3 regions of the Bacillus sp. es.036 genome follow, and region 2 is predicted to be linked to each of the others. Evidence: riboswitches for the same ligand, from Rfam matches in the RefSeq annotation. Region 2 holds a riboswitch; each other region holds the start of a gene.

Region 1 (2,202 bases), 1.6 Mb from region 2:
GTTTGTACAGGAACTTCCCCGGTTCCTGTCCCCCTTAAAATATAAAGTGTGAGCCCCATGCATTTCCCGGCATGGGGCTTTTCCTATGAGTAAAAAGAAGGAGAGGGAAAGAATGAACTATATTCTTAAACAAATGAGTGAACAAGATGCAGCGAGAGTCATTTAATGGAAATATACCGTTGATTACTCATTTTATAATATGGATGAAGACCCTGAGGATTTGTATGAATTTCGGGAAGTAGCAGCTAATAATCCTCATTACTGGAGCGTTTATCGCCTGGATCAGTTCATAGGTTTTTTTAGTTACGTTCTTAAATCAGGTAACCAAGTTGAAATCGGACTTGGGATGAGTCCAGGTCTGGTTGGGAATGGTCATGGATATGAGTATTTAAAAGCTGGCATAGAAAAAGCGATTGAATTGTATAGACCATCTTCACTCGTTATGTCTGTTGCAGACTTTAACGAGAGAGCAATTAAAGTCTATCAAAGAGCAGGGTTTCAAAAAAATAATTCTTTTCAACAACATACAAATGGAGGGGTTTATTCTTTTATTAAGATGCAGAAAGAACTAGATTAGTAGATTGGAGATTAAGCACTCTAGAAAAGGTTTGCAATAAATAAAGGGTACCGATAGAATGAATCACAATTACATGTTTTTTTCCTTATCGAGAGAGGTGGAGGGACTGGCCCTTTGATGCCCGGCAACCTGATAAACAAGGTGCTAATTCCAGCAGAGCTTTAGCTCTGGAAGATGAGGGAGAGCTCTGTTAAAGACTGAACTCTTCCTATATTGGAAGAGTTTTTTTGTTACATATGAAAAAATGAAAGGTGTGAAGTCTGTGAAGAAAGCGGACCGTATTCGTAAAATGAAAGTACCGAAAGCAAACGAAAAGTATGGAGAGCGTCTTCCTCCAGGACAGGTATTAACGGAAAGGTTCCCTATTCTCCATGAAGGAGATGTTCCGACTTATGATATGACAACGTGGGACTTAAAGGTGTTTGGAAATGTAGCGAGTGAAGTCTCTCTCTTATGATGCACTTCTTGCATTACCTCAGAAGAAGGTGACATGTGACATACACTGCGTTACCCGATGGTCTCGCTTTGATAATACGTTTGAAGGCGTGTTGATGAAGGATTTTATAAAAGAACTCGATATTATCCCTGAGTCGAATCATGTTATGCTTCATGGAGACCATAATTACACGACAAATATTCATCTTACCGACTTATTAGATGATAATGTTATACTTGCTCACTCGATCGACGGTGAGAAGTTAACAGCGAAACACGGATGGCCGTTACGTTTAGTCGTTCCACACCTTTATTTTTGGAAAAGTATTAAGTGGATAAGAGGGATAGAATTTATTGAGGCGGACTCACCTGGTTTTTGGGAACAAAATGGTTTTCATAATTATGCTGATCCATTTAAAGAAGAACGTTTTTCTGGTGAGGATTTAGATATACCTGAAGACGAATGGGAGAAAAAGGATTTCGACTAAATTATCAAAAACCAATGAATACTAGATAATGAGCTTTGCTGAATTTCTACTTTTAAAAAAATATAATAAACTAAAAAAATCAGCAAACCCTCGTGTGAAGGGGGTTTGCTGATTTTTTTACTATCGAATAAAACATAAATAAAAATGATCCAAAATGATCTTCTCTCCGTTAGCTAAGTGTAAATCAAAAATTAAGGGGAGTTGATTTGAAAATGAATACGAACAAGAATATGAAAAAGAAAGTGATTGACTGGAAAAAAGGACTTCTAATTGTTCCACTTAGTTTTTCACTTCTAATACCAACTGCAGGAGCATTCGCTGCTGATCACGAGAAGCAAATGGACAAGCCAACAGTTGAAACTCCAGGAGCTGATCTTCGTGCGGATCTTGGTCATTTACTTAGTGAGCATGCTTATCTTGCAGTTGAAACAATGAGAAAAGGTGCTGAAGGATCTGCCGATTTTGAAGCTTCAGCCGGAGCCTTAAGTGAAAATACAGAAGATCTTACAGCTGCGATTACATCTGTTTACGGTGAAGAAGCTGGTGCTGAATTTAATGAAATCTGGAGTAATCATATCGGATTCTTTGTTGATTACGTGAAAGCAACAGGGAATGAAGATGAAGACGCAAAACAAAAAGCGCTAGATAGCTTAGACGGTTATAAAGAAGATTTCTCCATGTTCCTTGAAAATGCAACTGGTG
Region 2 (2,202 bases):
CCAAGAAGGAATCAATGGCGTTATTCTACATGAAGGCATTAATGATTTGAGACACTATCCTGAATATGATTCAAAGAAAATCATTAATCGAATGAAGAAAATCATCAAAGCAACTCACGAAAAGGGGCTTCCTATTTATGGAGGTACATTAACACCTTATAAAGATTCTAGTATGTTTACTGAAGAAGGAGAAAAGACGCGCCAGGAAGTGAACGAGTGGATTCGAACGAGCGGAGAATTTGATGCGGTCATTGATTTTGATAAAGCATTGAGAGATCCAAATGATCCAGAAAAGTTTCTCTCGAAGTATGATTCTGGGGATCATTTGCATCCAAATGATAAAGGATATAATAAAATGGCAGATACAGTTGATTTTTCGATATTTAAACAAAAGTAATCCTTGCTAAAAGAACTAATGTTCGCTAAACTTAGGTTATCAACCGAATATACGTTCTCACATCATGGTATGGCTTCCACTTTCTTAGGGGGAGCCATCTTTTTTTGGAGGAGGGAAAGAGAATGGAAAATGAGTACGTGTTGGAGCAAATGGAGAAAGATATGAGGGAAGCGATGACGCGATTTTCAAAAATGAAGAAAAGAAATGGAATGAAGACAATTGTCCAAAGACAAATGCAAGGTAGTCGTCAGTGGAAAAAGGATATTTAGTGAAGCGTCGTTGTTGCTATCCTACCTTGACAAACCGTGAGTAAATTGATATTTTTGTTAAAATATATTTTCTTATCCAGAGAGGTGGAGGGACTGGCCCTTTGAAACCTCAGCAACAGGTCCATTGGATACTGTGCTAACTCCAGCGGGTGATAAACCTGATAGATGAGAGCCTTCGGTTTTATTTTGTCAGTTACGCACTCCATTCGAGTGCGTTTTTTTGTTTTTCTGGATGGAAAAGTAAGGAGAAATAATATGGAAAGCAAACAGGGTTTTAAAAGGGAGATGAAATCAAGACATGTAGTGATGCTCTCACTCGGAGGGGTCATCGGTACGGGATTGTTTTTAAGTTCTGGCTACACGATCCAACAAGCTGGTCCTGTTGGGACGATCCTTTCTTATCTGGTAGGTGCACTTGTCGTTTACCTGGTCATGCTGTGCTTGGGAGAGCTAGCGGTTCATATGCCTGAGACAGGTGCGTTTCATAGCTATGCGGCTCAATACATTGGCGGAGGAACCGGTTATACAGTTGCCTGGTTGTACTGGCTAACCTGGACAGTTGCGCTAGGTTCTGAGTTTACAGCTGCGGGTATGCTCATGCAGAGGTGGTTTCCACTTATTAGTGTATGGATTTGGAGCGGCTTGTTTGTTGCAATGATCTTCATTTTAAATATTTTGACTGTGAAATTTTTTGCGGAGAGTGAGTTCTGGTTTGCCCTTGTAAAGGTTCTGGCTATTGTGTTGTTCATTATTTTAGGTGCGGCAGCAATCGTAGGGTTTATTCCAATGGAATCTGGTGAGAATGCATCGTTATTTGCTAACTTTACAAATGAAGGGATCTTTCCGAACGGGGTATTTGCCATATTAATGACGATGCTAGCAGTGAATTTTGCTTTCTCTGGAACTGAACTCATTGGAATTGCAGCTGGAGAAACAGAAAATCCTGCGAAAACCATACCAAAAGCCATTCGCACCACGTTAGTTCGGCTAATTCTATTCTTTGTCGGTTCAATCTTTATTTTATCAGCTCTTCTCCCAGCATCAGAAGCTGGAGTTCTAGAAAGCCCATTTGTTGCAGTACTTGAAATAATTGGGATTCCATATGCGGCAGATATAATGAATTTTGTTATTCTTACAGCCATTTTATCCGCTGCAAATTCAGGGTTATATGCTTCGTCGAGAATGCTCTGGTCACTTTCAGACAAGCAAATGATTTCTCCTATTTTTGCTAGGCTCAACAAAAATGGTGTCCCTCTTCCTGCTGTGATATTAAGTATGTTAGGCGGAGCACTAGCACTACTTTCAAGCATCATTGCGCCAGATACCGTTTATGTGGTGCTTGTCTCTATTTCCGGGCTTGCTGTTGTCATTGTATGGATGAGTATTAGTGCGTCACAATTTCTTTTTAGAAAGAAATATGTAAAAGAAGGAAAATCCATTAAAAACCTTAGTTATCGAACGCCTTTCTATCCTGTCGTTCCGATTCTAGCCTTCTTGTTATGTTTGGCTTCCTTGATTGGCATTGCTTTTGATCCG
Region 3 (2,202 bases), on a different contig from region 2:
ATGATGTTTTTAAATTATCCAAACAACCCAACTGCAGCTGTTGCAACGAAGCGCTTTTTTGAGGAAACAGTCAGTTTTGCAGAGACGAATGATATTTGTGTTGTGCATGATTTCGCTTACGGTGCGATCGGGTTTGATGGCGAGCGACCGATTAGCTTTTTGGAAACAGGGGGTGCAAAAGACAATGGAATTGAAATCTATACCCTTTCAAAAACATATAATATGGCGGGATGGCGTGTAGGATTTGCAGTCGGAAATCAATCTGTTGTTGAGAGCATCAATCTCCTTCAGGATCATTTTTACGTTAGTCTATTTAGTGCGGTGCAAGAAGCCGCAGCTGAAGCTTTGCTTGGATCGCAGCAGTGTGTAGAAGACCTTCGCGATACGTATGAGTCGAGACGAAATGTTCTCATTCAAGGACTCCATGACATTGGCTGGAATGTCACTTCTCCTGCGGGATCGTTTTTCGCCTGGTTAAAAGTACCTGAATCCTTTACTTCAGAAAGCTTTGCAGATTACTTACTTGAAAGCGTCCAAATTGTTGTCGCACCTGGCAACGGGTTTGGTGAATATGGTGAGGGCTATGTACGAGTGGGGCTATTAACGTCTGAAGATAAGCTAAGAGAAGCGGTGGAACGAATTAAGTCTCTTAATCTCTTTTGATTCAGAAAAATTAAAAAACAGTTTGACAGAATTTCTTGCGTCTGGCATAATTCAAATCAATTACTAAAAACGAATAATTGCAAACTCTTATCCAGAGAGGTGGAGGGACGAGCCCTTTGAAGCCCGGCAACCGATTTTTAAGTTTTCTTAAAGACACGGTGCTAATTCTCGCAGCAAAAGCTGGAAGATAAGAGGAAGAGCATGGTGATAAAGACCTCTTCCTCGTGAAGGGGTCTTTTTTGTGTGATGAGCGAAAATTGAAAGGTAAAGACTGAAAGGAATGAACGTGATGAGCCGTCTTATAGCTACCTATCTTGTAAATAATGATCATCAATTAGCCCAGCGTGCCGAATCGATCGCTCTCGGATTAACCGTTGGCACATGGACGAATCTACCGTTATTAGAAAAAGAACAGTTACAAAAACATAAAGGAGAAGTCGTTAGGGTGGAGGAGAGAGAAGGTAAAGGGATCATTGTTATCTCCTATCCAGCGATTAATTTCAGTGCTGATATACCGGCGATTTTAACAACCGTTTTCGGCAAACTTTCTCTTGATGGAGAAATAAAACTCATTGATTTAGAGTTTTCGGATGAGTTGCTTCAAGCCTTTCCGGGGCCGGGGCATGGGATAGAAGGCATCCGCAAACTTGCAGATGTGCATGATCGACCACTTGTCATGAGTATTTTTAAAGGGGTGATTGGAAAGCCATTGCATGAGTTAGAACAACAAATGCAGGCACAAGCCCTTGGTAAAGTTGATTTCGTAAAAGATGATGAAATTCTTTTTGAAAATGAGTTATCTCCTCTTGAAAAGCGCGTCCCTGTTTTAAAAAAAGTGCTGGATCAGACGTCAGAAGTGACAGGGAAACGCACACGATATGCGGTTAACTTAACCGGAAGAACGGACATTCTGAAAGATCGAGCAAAACGCGCGATTGAATTAGGGGCTGATGCCCTGTTGTTTAACGTTTTTACATATGGTTTAGATGTCCTTCAGTCTCTTGCTGAGGATAAGGATATCTCGGTTCCGATCATGGCTCATCCTTCTTTTTCAGGGGCTATGGCTGCATCGAGCACTTATGGCATAAGTTATTCCCTGTTACTTGGAAAATTACTTCGAACCGCTGGTGCTGATTTCTCTCTTTTTCCTTCCCCTTACGGAAGCGTGGCGTTAGATCGAAACGAAGCGCTCGCAACAGCCTTAGCTCTGACGGAAGAGAATCAACTGAATAAGACATTTCCGGTTCCTTCAGCAGGCATCCATCCAGGATTGGTCCCACTTTTACTTCAGGACTTTGGAAAGGATAGCGTTATTAATGCAGGAGGAGGCGTGCACGGTCATCCAGGAGGAGCCGCTTCTGGAGGAAAAGCATTCCGAGCTGCGATTGAAGCTGTTCTAACAAATCAAACTCTCGAAGAGGCATCGCTTAATAGTGAGGCACTTCACCAGGCACTTACAAAGTGGGGGAGCACAGAGGTGGTTCGATGAAAAAGCCGATTATATTTTGTGATTTTGATGGCACGATTACAAATAGTGAT

The links. A riboswitch is a leader RNA that binds a small molecule or an ion and turns the genes downstream of it on or off. The one in region 2 is predicted to bind S-adenosylmethionine.
Region 1: linked by a shared signal. The riboswitch ahead of ATG70_RS09485 (sulfite oxidase-like oxidoreductase) and the one ahead of mmuP (S-methylmethionine permease) in region 2 are both predicted to bind S-adenosylmethionine.
Region 3: linked by a shared signal. The riboswitch ahead of ATG70_RS22000 (2,3-diketo-5-methylthiopentyl-1-phosphate enolase) and the one ahead of mmuP (S-methylmethionine permease) in region 2 are both predicted to bind S-adenosylmethionine.

Annotation. Positions count from the first base shown of each region.
Region 1 is NZ_PDIZ01000001.1:1,851,280-1,853,481, reverse strand. It holds gene ATG70_RS09490 (GNAT family N-acetyltransferase) at 200-577, shown strand; SAM riboswitch class I at 660-758, shown strand; partial or broken gene ATG70_RS09485 (sulfite oxidase-like oxidoreductase) at 840-1,500, shown strand; gene ATG70_RS09480 (copper amine oxidase) at 1,746-2,202, shown strand, end outside.
Region 2 is NZ_PDIZ01000001.1:3,500,348-3,502,549, reverse strand. It holds gene ATG70_RS17600 (SGNH/GDSL hydrolase family protein) at 1-397, shown strand, start outside; gene ATG70_RS22620 (hypothetical protein) at 520-666, shown strand; SAM riboswitch class I at 736-838, shown strand; gene mmuP (S-methylmethionine permease) at 922-2,202, shown strand, end outside.
Region 3 is NZ_PDIZ01000003.1:615,871-618,072, forward strand. It holds gene ATG70_RS21995 (pyridoxal phosphate-dependent aminotransferase) at 1-663, shown strand, start outside; SAM riboswitch class I at 748-857, shown strand; gene ATG70_RS22000 (2,3-diketo-5-methylthiopentyl-1-phosphate enolase) at 953-2,152, shown strand; gene ATG70_RS22005 (2-hydroxy-3-keto-5-methylthiopentenyl-1-phosphate phosphatase) at 2,149-2,202, shown strand, end outside.